Regions from separate parts of the Variovorax cryoconiti genome, predicted to be linked through region 2. Evidence: predicted binding sites of a transcription regulator. Region 2 holds the regulator's gene; the other holds the start of a gene.
What was found. Region 2 encodes sigma-54, which starts transcription at its own class of promoters, with help from an activator protein. Its sites were predicted from a motif close to TGGCANGNAANCTGCTTT; they were not measured.

Region 1 (7,610 bases), on a different contig from region 2:
AGGGCGACCCGTAGCGGCCCGCGTGCACCTGGCCGATGCCGAAGTTCTCGGCCACGGTCAGCGCGCCGGCCAGCGCGAGGCCGTAGCGATCGGCCGGGATGGCGGCGAACTGCAGGCTGCGCCGCTGTGCGTTCGACAGGCGCTTCAGGTCACCGACATCCTGCAGCGTGATGTCGCCCTCGACTGCGTCGTCCAGGCCCATCAGCGCAGCGGCCAGCTCGCCCTGGCCGTTGCCGCCGACGCCGGCCAGCCCGTAGATTTCGCCGGCCTTCAGCTGCAGGTCGACGCCGTCGAGCGCGGGCCTTCCGCGAGCCGCTGCACTGCGCAGCCCGCGCACCGTGAGCCGCGGCGCACCGGCGGTGATGCCATCGCGGCGTCGCTGCGGCGCCGCGACCGAATCGCCGACGGTGAGCTGCACCAGGTCGGCGACGGCCACCTGCTTCGGGTCGACCGTCTTCACCGTGCGGCCGCCGCGCATCACGGTCACGCGGTCGGCCCAGGTCTTCACGTCGGTCATCTTGTGCGTGACCAGCACCACCGCCGCGCCGCTGCGCGCGAGCGCCTGCACGGTCGACAGCAGGCGCTCGGCTTCTGCATCGGTCAGCACGGCGGTCGGTTCGTCGAGGATCAGGATGCGCGCGCCCGCCAGCAGCACCTTGAGGATTTCCACGCGCTGCTGCTCGGCGATCGACAGGTGCGCGACGCGCTGCCGCGGGTCGATGTCGAAGCCCAGCTCGGCGGCCTTGGCGCGGATCTGTGCTTCCAGCTGGCCGAGCCGCTTGCGATGGCTGCCTTCGCCCGACGCCAAAGGATGGCCCAGCAGGATGTTCTCGGCCACGGTGAACGGCTTCACCAGCTTGAAGTGCTGGTGCACCATGCCGATGCGATGCCGTGCCGCATCGCGCGGGCCGCCCAGTTGCACCGGGTTGTCGTCGACCCACATCCGGCCGGCCTCGGGGGCGTAGAGGCCGGCCGCAATGTTCATCAGCGACGACTTGCCCGCGCCGTTCTCGCCCAGCAGTGCATGCACTTCCCCCCAGCGCGCGTCGAAGTCCGCGTCGGTCAGCGCCTGGAAGCCGTCGAAGGACTTGCCGATGCCGGTGAGTTGAAGGGCGGTTGCCATGCCGAGTGCCAGGGCCTTACTTCTGCGTCACCACGCCCTTGACGTACCAGTCCATCTTCCAGAGGTCGGCGTCCGACAGCACGGCGCCGGCGGCGACGCGTTCCTTGCCGTCGCGGTCCTTCAGCGGCCCGGCGTAGATCTGCTTGCCCTTCATCAAGGCGTCGCGCTCGGCCGTGATGAGCGCGGCCTTGTCCTTGGGCACGCCTGCGCCGAAGCCGGCGATGTCGGTGCCGCCGTCCTTCATCGCGATGAAGGCGCCGTAGGGCGCCGGCTTCCAGCCGCCGGCCATGATCTTCTTCAGCTCGGGCGTCAAGAACTTGTCCCACACCCACACCGACGAACACAGCGTGGCCTTGGGCGCGAACTGGCGCAGGTCGCGGTGGTGGCCGGTGCCGTACACGCCGCGCTCCTGCGCGACGATCTGCGGCGTGGGCGAATCGACGTGCTGGCCGATCACGTCGGCGCCCTGGTCGATCAATGCCATCGCGGCGGCGCGCTCCTTCACCGGGTCGTTCCAGGCGCCGGTATAGATCACGTTGACCGTGGCGTTCGGGTTGATCTTCTGCGCCCCGAGCGCGAAGGCGTTGACCGTCCAGTTCACCACGCCGAAGGGGTTGGCCGCGACGAAGCCGAGCTTGCCGCTTTTCGATGCCGCGCCGGCCGCCATGCCGCACAGGTACTGACTCTCGTAGGTGCGGCCGTAGAACGATTCCAGGTTGGTGCCGTTGGTGGTGCCCGAGCCGTTGAGGAAGGCCACGTCGGGGTACTTGGCGGCCAGTTCCTTGAAGGCGTCGGAGTAGCCGAAGGCGGTGCCGATCACGATGTTGGCGCCGCGCGAGATGAAGCGCTCGGCCGCCGGCTTGATGGCCGAGGCGTCTTCCGGCACGTTCTCGACGAACTGGATCTTCTTGCCGATGGCGGCCTCGACTTTCAGCCGCGCCTCGTCGAAGGCCTGCGTCCAGCCGCCGTCGTTCTTCGGGCCGAAATAGATCATCGCGATCTTCGGCTCGCCCTTGAGGGTGAAGCCGTCGGCAGCCACGGCGGCCCCCGGCAGCGCTGCACATGCCACCAGCGCCGCAACGGCGCAAGAAATCGATCGACGCAACATCACTCTGACCTTTCAGGCTTGGGAAAAGGGGATCGTGGCAGCGCGTCTACATCATGAAGTTGATGCGGAACACGTTGCCTTCGGGATCGAGCAGCACCGACTGGTACCAGTGGTAGTAGGTCTCGTAGGGCGCCTTGATGAGCTTGGCGCCCGCGTCGACGGCGATGGGCACCCTGCGGTCGACCTCGTCCTTCGAATCGACGTCGATGTTCAGCAGGAACTTCACGCCGCGCGTGTCGGAGAACTCGGCCAGGTGCAGCAGCGCGTAGGCATCGAGCGCGTTGAAACCCAGGCTCGACTTGCCGGTGTCGAGCCCGCGGAAGATCGGCGAGCGGATCGCCTCGATCTCGGGGAAGCCGAACACGCGCTGGTAGAAGCCGCTGAGCGCGACCACGTCTTTCGCGAAGACGTTGACGTAGGAGAGGTGGGGCATGTCAGTTTGCCTTTGCGATGTGCCGGCCGTCTTGTTCTGGACGCTCTTGTCCGGGGCGCGTGCGCAGGCCACCGGGTCCTCCCCTTCGCGAATGTCCCCCGCCTTCGGCTCCTCCTTTATTTCGCTGCGGGGAGCACCCGGCACCCTTCGCACGTGGGCACGCTGTGGGCATACGCGCGATCACCCACAGCGCCTCCGGATCTCGTCGATGGGGTGCCTTGCGCAGCGAAATAAAGGAGGAGGCCGCAGGCCGGGGGACATTCGCGGAGCAAGGTACGCCGTCGGCGTGATCGCTCCCCGAACAAGGCGTGCCAGGCGAAAACCAGTGCGTCATTTATGCGGTCGCCTTGGTCCCACCGAAGGTCGTCTGCTTCACGAACTTCGAGGTCAGGTGATCACCCGAGGAAATCGGCGCGTATTTGGGCTGCTCACCCGGTGCCAGGCAGCTCGGCAGGCACTCGACCATCGCGTCGTAGTTGGGCTGATGGAAGAACACCAGCGACTGCCGCCGGTTGCTGCTCGCCACCTCGAAGGGCGGGTTGACCACGCGGTGCAGCGTCGAGACCCACTGGTCGTTGGTCCACTGCATCATCAGGTCGGCGATGTTCACCACCAGGCCACCGTCGACCTGCGGCACATCGACCCACTGGCCGGCCTTGTTGAAGACCTGCAACCCCTTGTCGTCGGGCAGCACGATGGTGAGGCTGCCGTAGTCGCTGTGCGCACCGGCGCGCAGCTGGCCCGGCAACGGTGCCTCGGTCTGCGGCGGGTAGCTCAGCACGCGGAACATGCTGATGTGCTTGTCGATCTTGTCGTCGAAGAAGGTCTCGGGCAGTTTCAGGCCGAGCGCGAAGATGCGCATGAGCGAGCGCGACAAATCGCTCATCGCTTCGAAGTAATCCTCGTAGGCCTCGCGGAAGCCGGGGATCGGCGGCCAGCTGTTGGGCTCGAAGTGCGGGCCGGCGGCCGGGCCGCGGTGGTAGTCGTCGTCGGGCACGCCCGAGGGACCGATCGAGAACGACTCCTTCAGGTCGCCCGGCGCGGCTTCCTCCAGGCTGTACGACAGGCCTTCTTCGCCGACCGCGCTGTAGCCGCGCACCGCGTCTTCGCGGGGCCGGTCGACCCTGCGCTTGTCGGCCAGCGGCAGCGCGAAGAACTGGCGCGACAGCGCCGACACGCGCGCGATCAGCGCGGGGTCGATGCCGTGGTTCGTGATGACCAGGAAGCCGATGCTGCGGCAGGCCTCGTCGACCTGCTGCGCCAGCGCAGCGCGCGCGTCCGGTGTGCCTTCGAAGTAGGGCGCGAGGTCGATGATCGGTACGGACAGCAGCGTCATGTCGTCATTCCTTGATGCAACGCGAGGACGGTCGCGGCACGGTGTGGCATGCAACGTCTGTGCCAGTTGGACCAAATGGACAAATGCGTTACCGTCGCCGCCGCCGCACCAAGCGGGTACGGCTCGTGCAAGCAGATGTGCACGTTTGAAGAGCAATGCACAAGAAAGCACCAGGACATGGCAAAGATGACAGGGAGCACCACGGGGACGCCCACAACGAAGCCAGTCGCCAAGCCGTCGCAGCGGGTGCTGGCCAAGCGGGCGCCGGCCGCGCGCGGGCCCGCCGCGATCAACCGGCGCCTGCGGCAGATCGAGGACAAGCGCAGCGTCATCCTGGCCGCGGCGCTCGGCCTTTTCTCGCGCTACGGGCTGCACGGCACCAGCGTCGACCAGGTGGCCGCGCGCGCCGATGTCTCCAAGAGCAACCTGCTCTATTACTTCGCCAACAAGGAAGAGCTCTACGTCTGCGTGCTGCGCGACCTGCTCACCGTGTGGCTCGAGCCGCTGCGTGGCTTCAGCGTGGAACAGGACCCGCGGGAGGCCATCGCCGACTACATCCGCCGCAAGCTGGTGATCTCGCGCGACCGGCCCGATGCGTCGCGGCTGTTCTGCCTGGAGATGATCCAGGGCGCACCGCTGCTGCGCGACGAACTCAGCCGCGAGCTGCGCGACCTGGTCGAGCGAAAGTCGGACGTCATCCGCGCGTGGGTTGCGGCCGGCAAGCTCGGGCCGGTCGACCCGCACCACCTGATCTTCGCGCTGTGGGCCACCACGCAGCACTACGCCGACTTCGGCGTGCAGGTGCAGGCCATCACCGGGCGCACGCTCGACGACCCGGCCTTCTTTGAGCAGACGGTGGAAAACGTGCAGCGCATCGTGCTGCAGGGCATCGCGGCAAACTGACCGGCTGTCGGGCCCGGGGCGCCGGCTTACTCCGCCGTCGTCACGAGGCCGTGATAGCGCCGGTCGAAATAGACGAGCCCGTGGGCCGTGTCGCCGAGGGTGATCGCAGCCACCTCGCAGAACAGCACGTCGTGCGTGCCGACGGCGGTGCTGCGCACCACGCGGCAATCGAAGGACACGGCGGCACCGTCGAGCATCGGCGAACCGGTGACGCCCGCGTGCCAGCGGCCGGCTGCGAAGCGCTCGTCCATCGGCGTCTTGCCGCCGAACACGCCGGAGAGTTCCTGGTGGTCCGGCGCCAGCACGTTCACGCACAGCACGCCGTTGGCCTCGAAGGCCGGGTACACCGAGGCCGTGCGGTTCAGGCAGATCAGCAGCGTGGGCGGCTCGTCGGTCACGCTGCACACGGCTGAGGCGGTGAAGCCGGCGCGGCCAGCGGGGCCGTCGGTGGTGATGATGTTGACGGCCGCGCCCAGGCGCGACATCGCGTTGCGGTAGTCGGCCTTCTGCATGGGCGTGTCCCGGTCCTGGTTCTGGCTCAGGCGAGCGTGCAGGCCTCGGCGAAGTCCAGCCGCGGCAGGCGGCCGAAGACCTTCGACACGTCGCCGTGGCCGAGGTTGATGAGGAAGTTGACGGTCCAGGTCGTGCCGCCGAAGAAGGCGGCGTTGACCTTGGCCTTGTCGAAGCCCGACATCGGGCCGGCGTCCAGGCCCAGCGAGCGGGCCGCGAGGATCAGGTAGGCCGCTTGCAGCGTGCCATTGCGAAAGGCGGATTCGTGCGCCAGCTCCGGGGTGCCGGCCACCCAGGGGCGTGCGTCGGCATGCGGGAACAGCTTGGGCAGCTTGTCGTAGAAGGCCGTGTCCCAGGCCGCGATCACCGTGACGGGGGCCGTCATCGTCTTGTCGACGTTGCTGGGCGACAGGGCCGGCTTCAGGCGTTCCTTGCCCTCGGCGGTGCGCACGAAGACGAAGCGGGCCGGCGAGCAGTTGACCGAGGTCGGGCCCATGCGGGCGAGTTCGTAGACCTGCTGGAGCAGGTCGTCGGACACGGGTTCGGCCGTCCAGCCGTTCTGGCTGCGAGCTTCGGTGAAAAGGGTCGCCAGGGCGGCGGTGTCGAGGGCTTGGGTCATGGGATGTCAGTGAGCGCCCGTCTTGGCGAGGAAGGCGAGCAGGGTGGCGTTGAAGGTGTCCGCGTCCGTCACGCTGTGGGCGTGTCCGCCATGCGGTACGCGGTCGAGTATCGCGCGGGGCAGGGCGTCGGCCAGGCGCTGCGACATCGTCCAGGGCACGAGCACGTCGTCCATCGCGGCGGCGACCAGCGTCGGCACCGCGATGCTGGCCAGGCGTGCATCGACATCGAAGGCGCGCAATGCACCGATGCGCGCCCGCATGTTGGCTTCGCCGGGAAAGTGCGCGAAGGCGTGGTCGACCTCGGCCTGCACCTCGTCGGCATGCGCGGCGCACCAGTCGGCCGGGTACAGGAAGATCGGCTGTGCCTCGACATAGGCCCGCGGGCCGACCGCGCCCAGCAGTGCCAGCCGCGCGTCGAAGCAGCGCGCCGAGTGCGGGTTGGGCCTGGACCAGGCGTTGACCAGCACCAGACTGGCCACGCGATCCGGCGTGTCGAGCGCCAGCTGCAGGCCGACCAGGCCGCCCAGCGCATGGCCGATCACGATGCACTGCGCGGTGTCGGTCGCGTCGAGCACCTCGACCGCGTCGCGCGCCATGTCGTCGATCGCGTAGTCGGCCTTCAGCGCTTCGGGGCTGCGGCCGGTGCCGCGCTGGTCGTAGGCGAGCACGCGCCAGCCCGCGGCGACCAGCGCCGGGATCTGTGGCTTCCAGAAGCCGGCCGAGCCGCCCAGGCCGGACGACAGCAGCAGGCTCGGCGCGCCGGGCCTGGCCTGGCCGTGGACCTCGTGGTACAGCGGCATCAGGGCTTGCCGACGTGGGCGATGGAGGCGATTTCCACGAGTGCGTCTGGCTTCACCAGGCCACACTGGATGCAGTAGCGCGCGGGCTTCACGCCCGGGAAGTACTCGGCGTAGACGGCGTTGACCTTCGCGTAGTCGGCCCAGTCCTTGATCATGATCATGTTGAAGGTCACGTCGTCCATCGTGCCGCCTGCGGTGGTGATCACGCTCTTGATGGTCTCCAGCACATGGCGCGTCTGCAGCGTCGCGTCGCCCACGTGGACCACGTTGTTGTCCTTGTCGAAGGGCAGCGTGCCCGACACGTAGACGATGCCGTCGGCCATGGTGCCGGGCACGAAGGGGGCGATGGGCGTGGTGGTGCCGGGCGGGATGATGGCTTGCTTGGGCATGGACGAGGTTCCTGAAGAAACGAGGGGTGGAGGAAAGGGTCAGGCCGCGGTGGTCTCGCGTGCGGTCATCGCGGCAGGCGTGCTCGGCGCAGCCACGGTGCGGCAGAAGTCGTCGACGGTCGAGACCCAGCCGAAGAAGGTCTCGACGTTGTAGACGGCGGCCTTCTGGATCGCGGCGCCGCCGAGTTCGTGCGTCGCGTCTTCCAGCATCACGGCGAAGTACTCGAGGTGGAAGGCGTCGCGCAGCGTCGACTCGACGCACACGTTGGTCGCGATGCCGGTGAACACCAGGTTGCGGATGCCGCGGGCGCGCAGGGTGCTGTCGAGCGTGCTGTTGAAGAAGCCGCTGTAGCGCGTCTTGGGGATCACGATGTCGCCGGCCTGCGGC
Region 2 (7,610 bases):
TGATCCCGCTGGTCGCCGTCTTCCTCGCGCGCGGTTTCGGCAAATAGAAAAAACAAACCCCGCGTGTGCGGGGCTCGTTTTTTCCAGAACACCGCGGAACCGGCTTCGCCGGGCCGCTGGTGTTGCCCCCTGACAGGGGGAGGGCGCTGCCACACGAAGTGGGCAAGCCTCGGGGGTCAGGCCTTATTACTCAGACAGGTCTTCATGAAGGCCTTGCGGGCGTCGCCGGCCAGTGCCTTGGTCTTGGCGTCGACGTTGCAGGTCTTCATCTTTTCCTGCTGGGTCACCTTGGCGCCGCCGTCGGCCGACAGGCAGCCCTTCATGAAGGCCTTGCGGTCGTCGCCCTTCTTCTCGCCGGCGTCCTTGTTGCAGGTGGCCATCTTGCCTTGCTGGGCGGTGGGAGCCTTGGCGGGGGCGGCCGCCTTGTCCTGGGCCTGTGCGGCGCCGAAGGACAGACAGGCGCCCAGTGCGATCAGGGAAAGGATGTTCTTCATGATGTGGTTCCTCGAAGGTTGATCGGGTGACAGCAACCCGGCGATGGCCGGGCCCGTTCATGCTAACGGCCGATCGCACGCCGCGGATGACCGTGCCGAGGCCCTCGGGGTTCTCCCCCGGTAAAATCCCGCGATGCTATTGGTCAAACAGGAGCTGCTCGCGGCGCTCGCGAACACGCTCGAATCCTTCTCGTCCGGCGCCGGAGCCAAGGCCGCCTTCGAATCGCCCAAGGTGGCGGCGCATGGCGATTTCGCCAGCACGGCCGCCATGCAGCTGGCCAAACCGCTCGGCCGCAAGCCGCGCGAACTGGCCGAGCAGCTCAGTGCCACGCTTTTCGCCACGCCGGCTTTCACGCAGTGGGTTGAGGCGATCGAGATCGCCGGTCCCGGTTTCCTCAACATTCGCCTGAAGACCGCCGCCAAGCAGCAGATCGTGCGCGAGGTGCTGGCCGCCGGCGACGCCTTCGGCCGCCAGCCGGTGCGGGGCGACAAGGTGCTGGTCGAGTTCGTCTCCGCCAACCCGACCGGCCCGCTGCACGTGGGCCACGGCCGCCAGGCCGCGCTGGGCGACGCCATCTGCAACCTGCTGGCCGCCCAGGGCGCGGACGTCTGGCGCGAGTTCTATTACAACGACGCCGGCGTGCAGATCCAGACGCTGGCCAGCAGCACGCAGCTGCGCCTGCAGGGCTTCAAGCCGGGCGACGCCGAGTGGCCGAGCGGCGAGAAGGCCGCGGCGTACAACGGCGACTACATCGCCGACATCGCCGAGGACTTCAAGGCGAAGAAGACGGTGAGCGCCGATGACCGCGAATACACGGCCAGCGGCGACGTGGACGACATCGACTCGATCCGACAGTTCGCCGTGGCCTACCTGCGCCGCGAGCAGGACCTGGACCTGAAGGCGTTCCAGGTGAAGTTCGACAACTACTACCTGGAGTCCAGCCTGTACACCAGCGGCCGCGTGGCCGCGACGGTGCAGAAGCTGGTCGACGCCGGCAAGACCTACGAACAGGACGGCGCGCTGTGGCTCAAGTCGACCGACTACGGCGACGACAAGGACCGCGTCATGCGGAAGAAAGACGGCACGTACACCTACTTCGTGCCCGACGTGGCCTACCACATTGCCAAGTGGGAGCGCGGCTTCCACACGGTGGTGAACATCCAGGGCACCGACCACCACGGCACCATCGCCCGCGTGCGCGCCGGCCTGCAGGCGGCCGGCGTCGGCATCCCGGCCGGCTACCCCGACTACGTGCTCCACACCATGGTGCGGGTGGTCAAGGGCGGCGAAGAGGTGAAGATCAGCAAGCGCGCCGGCAGTTACGTCACGCTGCGCGACCTGATCGAGTGGACCAGCACCGATGCGGTCCGCTTTTTCCTGCTCAGCCGCAAGCCCGACACCGAATACACCTTCGACGTCGACCTGGCGGTCACGAAGAACAACGACAACCCGGTCTATTACGTGCAGTACGCGCATGCGCGTATCTGTTCGGTGCTCACCGCGTGGGGTGGCGACGAGGCCACGCTGAAGGATGTCGACCTGTCGGCGCTCGAGAGCCCGGCGGCGCAGGCGCTGATGCTGATGCTGGCGAAATACCCCGAGATGCTCACCGCCGCCGCCAAGGATTTCGCGCCGCACGACGTGACCTTCTACCTGCGCGAACTGGCTGCCAGCTACCACAGCTACTACGATGCCGAGCGCATTCTGGTCGACGAGGAACCGGTCAGGCTCGCCCGGCTGGCGCTGGTCGCCGCCACCGCGCAGGTGCTGCACAATGGCCTCGCGATTCTCGGCGTGAGCGCGCCGCGCAAGATGTGATGACCTCTTTTTCCTCCCCATGAAAACAAGACAACGCGGCAACACGGTCATCGGCCTGATCATCGGCATCGTCCTGGGCCTGGGCGTGGCGCTCGGCATCGCGGTCTACGTCACCAAGGTGCCGATTCCGTTCATGACCAAAACCCAGCGCGGCGGTGCCGAGCAGGACGAGGCCGAGGCCCGCAAGAACAAGGACTGGAACCCCAACGCGCCGCTCGCCGGCAAGCCGTCGGCGCGCACCCCGCCCGAGCAGCCCGCCTCGGTCGGCCCGCTGAACCCGGCCGTGCCAGCCACCGGCCCGGTGCCAGCGGTGGTCGCGCCTGCTACGCCGGCGACCCGGCCCCGCACCGATGCCACGGCACCCGCCGCCTCGTCCGACCCGCTGGGCGACCTGGCCCGCGCCCGCGCCGGCACCGCCGCCCCGGCCACCACCACGGCGGCGGCCGACGGCACCGACCCCTTCGTGTACTTCGTGCAGGCCGGGGCCTTCCGCAGCACCGACGACGCCGAGGCGCAGCGTGCCAAGCTGTCGCTGATGGGCGTCGAAGCGCGCGTCACCGAGCGCGAGCAGGCCGGCCGCACCGTCTACCGGGTGCGCGCAGGCCCCTTCAACAAGAAGGACGACGCCGACCGCCTGAAGTCGCGGCTCGACAGCGGCGGGCTCGAATCCAACCTGGTCCGTGTCCAGCGCTGAACGCCTGAACGTCTCACCGATCGGTGCCCCAGGCGCCCACCATCCCTGGCTGCGGGAACTCCGCAGCCGCTGCCCGGCTCTGTCAGCCGCACAGGAGAACCTTTGATGACCATGAACCGCCGTGATTTTTCGCTGACCGCCGCCTCGATCGGGCTGCTTCCTCTCGCCGCCACCGGCGTGCATGCCCAGGCCCGCCCGCCGAAGGCCGGCACCGACTACATCGTGCTGGGCAAGCGCGCACCGGTCGACACGCCCGCCGGCAAGGTGGAAGTGGTCGAATTCTTCTCGTACAACTGCCCGCACTGCGCCGCCTTCGAGCCGCGCCTGGAGCCGTGGGTCAAGACGCTGCCGGCCGACGTGGTGTTCAAGCGCATCCCGGTGCCCTTCGTGGGCAACGACACCGAAGCCAAGCAGCGGCTCTACTACACGCTCGAAGCCATGGGCAAGGTCGACGCCTTCCAGATGAAGCTGTTCCAGGCCATCCACCAGCAGCGCCAGCCGCTGGTCGGCGACGCCGCGATCCTGGCCTGGGCCGAGAAGCAGCCCGACCTGGACGGCAAGAAGTTCGCCGACCTGTTCAAGTCCTTCTCGGTGGCCGGCAAGGCCAAGCGCGCCACCCAGTTGACCAGCGACTATCAGGTGGCCGGCGTGCCGGCGCTGGGCGTGGCCGGGCGTTGGTATGTGGACGGCGACACGGCCGGTTCGCTCGACCGGGCGCTGGAAGTTGTGGGCCTGCTGGTGGCTGAAGCCCGCAAGGGTTGAAGACCGGAGGACCGGCGACTGTTCACCACGGCCGTTTCAAGAATGTCAAAAGCCCGCCTCGGCGGGCTTTTTCGTCCGAGCGACCGGATGCACTGATCCGGCGCATACAATCGTCGAGCAAGTTTCGTGCCTTTATGACACATCGACCCCACACTCCCCTTTCCTCCCTCCTGCGCGCCGGCTTCGCCGCGCTGCTGCTCGCCGTCGCCACGGTTCCGGCGCTGGCTGAAAAGGCCGATCGCACCAAGCCCATGAACATCGAGGCCGATGCCATGCGCTACGACGACCTGAAGCAGACCAGCGTGTTCACCGGCAACGTGGTGGTGACCAAGGGCACCATCATCATCCGCGGCGCGCGCATCGACGTGCGCCAGGACCCGGAGGGCTACCAGTACGGCGTGGTCACCGCGGCGCCCGGAAAGCTGGCTTATTACAAGCAGAAGCGCGACTCCGGCGTCGACGAGTGGACCGAGGGCGAGTCGGAGGTCATCGAGTACGACAGCCGCGCCGACAACGTCAAGTTCATCCGCCGCGCCATCATGCGGCGGCTGATCGGCGCGAAGGTCAACGACGAGACCACCGGCGCGCTGATCGTCTACGACCAGAGCAACGACACCTTCACCGTGAACGGCGCGCCGCTGCCCCCGGGTGCCAGCGTGGCCGCCGGCGACCGGGGCAGCCGCGTGCGCGCCATCCTGACGCCGAAGGCAGCCGGCGCGGAAGCGGCGCAGCCGAGCGCACCCGCCGTGCCGGCATCTGCACCCGGCCGGGGCCTGCGCCCCAGCACCACGCTCGGCGGAGAAGCGCGCCCGTGAACGACAGCGTGGACATCGCGAAGCACGCCGCACCCCCTGCGGCCGTCGAAGGCAGCCGGCTCCAGGTGCGCGGGCTGCAGAAGCGCTACGGCAGCCGGCAGGTCGTCAAGAACGTCTCGCTCGATGTGCAGAAGGGCGAGGTCGTCGGTCTGCTCGGGCCCAATGGCGCGGGCAAGACGACTTCGTTCTACATGATCGTGGGCCTGGTGCGGGCCGACGCTGGCGAGATCAGCATCGACGGCGAGCCGATCGCGCACATGCCGATCCACCGCCGCGCCCGCATGGGCCTGAGCTACCTGCCGCAGGAAGCCTCGATCTTCCGCAAGCTCAGCGTGCAGGAGAACGTGCGTGCCGTGCTCGAGCTGCAGCGCGAGCCCGACGCCAAGGGCCGGCTCGTGCCGATGTCGAAGAAGCGCATCGACGATCGCCTGAACGAACTGCTGTCGGACCTGCGCGTCGAGCATCTGCGCGATTCGCCGGCGCTGGCGCTGTCGGGCGGCGAGCGACGCCGCGTCGAGATCGCCCGTGCCCTGGCCACGCAGCCGCGCTTCATCCTGCTGGACGAGCCCTTTGCCGGGATCGACCCGATCGCCGTGATCGAGATCCAGCGCATCGTCAGCTTCTTGAAGAGCCGCGGCATCGGCGTGCTTATCACCGACCACAACGTGCGCGAGACGCTGGGCATCTGCGACCACGCTTTCATCATCAGCGACGGGCAAGTGCTGGCACAAGGCACGCCTTCGGAGATCGTCGACAACGCCGAGGTACGCCGCGTGTACCTGGGCGAACACTTCCGCATGTAAGGGGAGGGCGAAACTCCCATGAAGCAGGGCCTGTCGCTCCGCGTTTCGCAGCACCTTGCGCTCACGCCCCAGTTGCAGCAGTCGATCCGGCTGCTGCAGCTGTCCACGCTCGAACTGAGCCAGGAAGTGGAGCAGATGCTCGACGAGAACCCGTTTCTCGAGCGCACCGCCGAAGAGGCCGCCCGTGAGGAGTTCGGCGTCGACGCCGCCGATGCGCCGCCGCCGCGCGACGACGACTTCGCGCCCGGCCCCGCCGCCGCCAGCAACGACAGCACCACCAGCACCACCGAGGCCGAGGCGCCGGCGGTCGACGCGACCGAAGCCACGCCCGACTGGGAAGGCGACGGCACTGTCGACATGGCACCCGACGACAGCGAATGGGGCGGCGACGCGCCCCCGCGCGCCAACAACCTGGGCGACGACGAACGCGCCGATGCCACCGAGCTGGCGCGCAGCCAGGAGTCGCTGCAGTCCCATCTGCACCGCCAGGCCCTGAGCCTGCGCCTGAACGAAAGCGACCAGGCGGCGCTGCGCTTCCTGATCGAATCGCTCAACGAAGACGGCTACCTCGAGGACTCGCTGCCCGCCCTGGCCTCGGGCCTGGCCGGCGACGACAACGACGAGTTCGACGGCCTGGTGCACCACTTCCAGGTGGCGCTCGGCCTGCTGCAGAGCCTGGAACCGGTCGGCGTGGGCGCACGCGATCTGGGCGAATGTCTCGCCATCCAGTTGCGTGCGCTGGCCCGTGCGAACGAAAGCGCCGAAGAGACGCAGGTGCGCAAGACCGCCATCGCGATCTGCAAGCAGCCGATGGAACTGCTCGCCCGGCGTGACTTCAAGCGCCTGGCCACGCTCACGCGCAGCAACGAGGAAGAGGTGCGCTCGTCGCTGCAACTGATCGCCACGCTCGAACCCAAGCCGGGTCGGCGCTTCGTCGATGTGGAACGCAACGTGGTGGTCCCCGACGTGATCGTCACGCGCATGGGCGCCGGCACCAACATCAAGTTCCGCGTGATGCTCAACCCCGACGTGATGCCGCGCCTGCGGGTGCACGACATCTACGCCGGCGCGCTCAAGCAGCACAAGGGCGAGGGCAGCCAGGCGCTGTCGCAGCGGCTGCAGGAGGCGCGCTGGTTCATCAAGAACATCCAGCAGCGCTTCGACACCATCCTGCGCGTGAGCAATGCCATCGTCGACCGGCAGAAGAGCTTCTTCGTGCACGGCGAGCTGGCCATGCGGCCGCTGGTGCTGCGCGAGATCGCCGACGAGCTCGGCCTGCACGAATCCACCATCAGCCGGGTGACCACGGCCAAGTACATGTCCACGCCCTACGGCACGGTCGAGCTGAAGTACTTCTTCGGCTCGGCGCTGGGCACCGAGACCGGCGGCAACGCGTCGAGCACCGCGGTGCGTGCGCTCATCAAGCAGTTCGTCACGGCCGAGAGCATCAAGAAACCGCTGTCGGACAGCCAGATCTCCGAGATGCTCAAGGAGCAGGGCATCGAATGCGCCCGGCGCACCGTGGCCAAGTACCGTGAAGCGCTGCGCATCGCGCCGGCCAACCTGCGCAAGGCGCTCTGAGTCCGCACCATGAACCAGCTCCATCTCTTTCTGCCTTGCGCCGCCGGCGTCGAGGACTTTCTGGCGCAAGAAGTGCACGGCCTCACCGGCCTGGCCGGCGACGACCTGATGGCCTCGCGCGGCGGCGTCTTCGTGCGCGGCTCGTGGCGCGACGCCATGAAGCTCAACCTGCACAGCCGGTTGGCGCAGCGCGTGCTGATCGAACTGGCGCACGCGCCGTACCGCAGCGAGAACGACCTCTATGCCATCGCCAGCGGCGTCGCGTGGGAGATCTGGTTCACGCCGCAGCAGACCTTCAAGATCGAGACCACGGCGCAGCACAGCCCGCTGCAGAGCCTGAACTTCGCCACGCTGCGCATCAAGGACGCCATCGCCGACCGCTTCCGTGCCAAGGCCGGCGGCGTGCGGCCGAGCATCGAGACGCAGTGGCCCGACGTGCGCGTGTTCGCCCACCTCACCACCGACCACTGCACGCTCTACATCGACACCTCGGGCGAGCCGCTCTTCAAGCGCGGCTGGCGCCAGGACACCGGCGACGCGCCGCTGAAGGAAACCCTGGCCGCGGCCATGCTGGCCGCCAGCGGCTGGTGGAACCCGGAAACCGGCGCCGTGTCCGAAGCGCCGCTGTACGACCCCTGCTGC

Region 1: the regulator sigma-54 is predicted to act here: its motif matches at 4,048-4,065, upstream of ACSFA2_RS18345 (isopenicillin N synthase family dioxygenase).

Annotation. Positions count from the first base shown of each region.
Region 1 covers NZ_JBPJZI010000007.1:245,593-253,202, forward strand. The annotation lists gene ACSFA2_RS18330 (ABC transporter ATP-binding protein) at 1-1,123, opposite strand, end outside; gene ACSFA2_RS18335 (BMP family ABC transporter substrate-binding protein) at 1,140-2,231, opposite strand; gene ACSFA2_RS18340 (VOC family protein) at 2,278-2,664, opposite strand; gene ACSFA2_RS18345 (isopenicillin N synthase family dioxygenase) at 2,999-4,000, opposite strand; gene rutR (HTH-type transcriptional regulator RutR) at 4,178-4,903, shown strand; gene rutF (NADH-dependent FMN reductase RutF) at 4,930-5,415, opposite strand; gene ACSFA2_RS18360 (malonic semialdehyde reductase) at 5,442-6,032, opposite strand; gene rutD (pyrimidine utilization protein D) at 6,039-6,833, opposite strand; gene rutC (pyrimidine utilization protein C) at 6,833-7,222, opposite strand; gene rutB (pyrimidine utilization protein B) at 7,262-7,610, opposite strand, start outside.
Region 2 covers NZ_JBPJZI010000003.1:434,011-441,620, forward strand. The annotation lists gene ACSFA2_RS11090 (DUF2214 family protein) at 1-47, shown strand, start outside; gene ACSFA2_RS11095 (PsiF family protein) at 177-494, opposite strand; gene argS (arginine--tRNA ligase) at 628-2,313, shown strand; gene ACSFA2_RS11105 (SPOR domain-containing protein) at 2,333-3,007, shown strand; gene ACSFA2_RS11110 (thiol:disulfide interchange protein DsbA/DsbL) at 3,119-3,769, shown strand; gene lptA (lipopolysaccharide transport periplasmic protein LptA) at 3,904-4,584, shown strand; gene lptB (LPS export ABC transporter ATP-binding protein) at 4,581-5,387, shown strand; gene ACSFA2_RS11125 (RNA polymerase factor sigma-54) at 5,406-6,968, shown strand; gene ACSFA2_RS11130 (THUMP domain-containing class I SAM-dependent RNA methyltransferase) at 6,978-7,610, shown strand, end outside.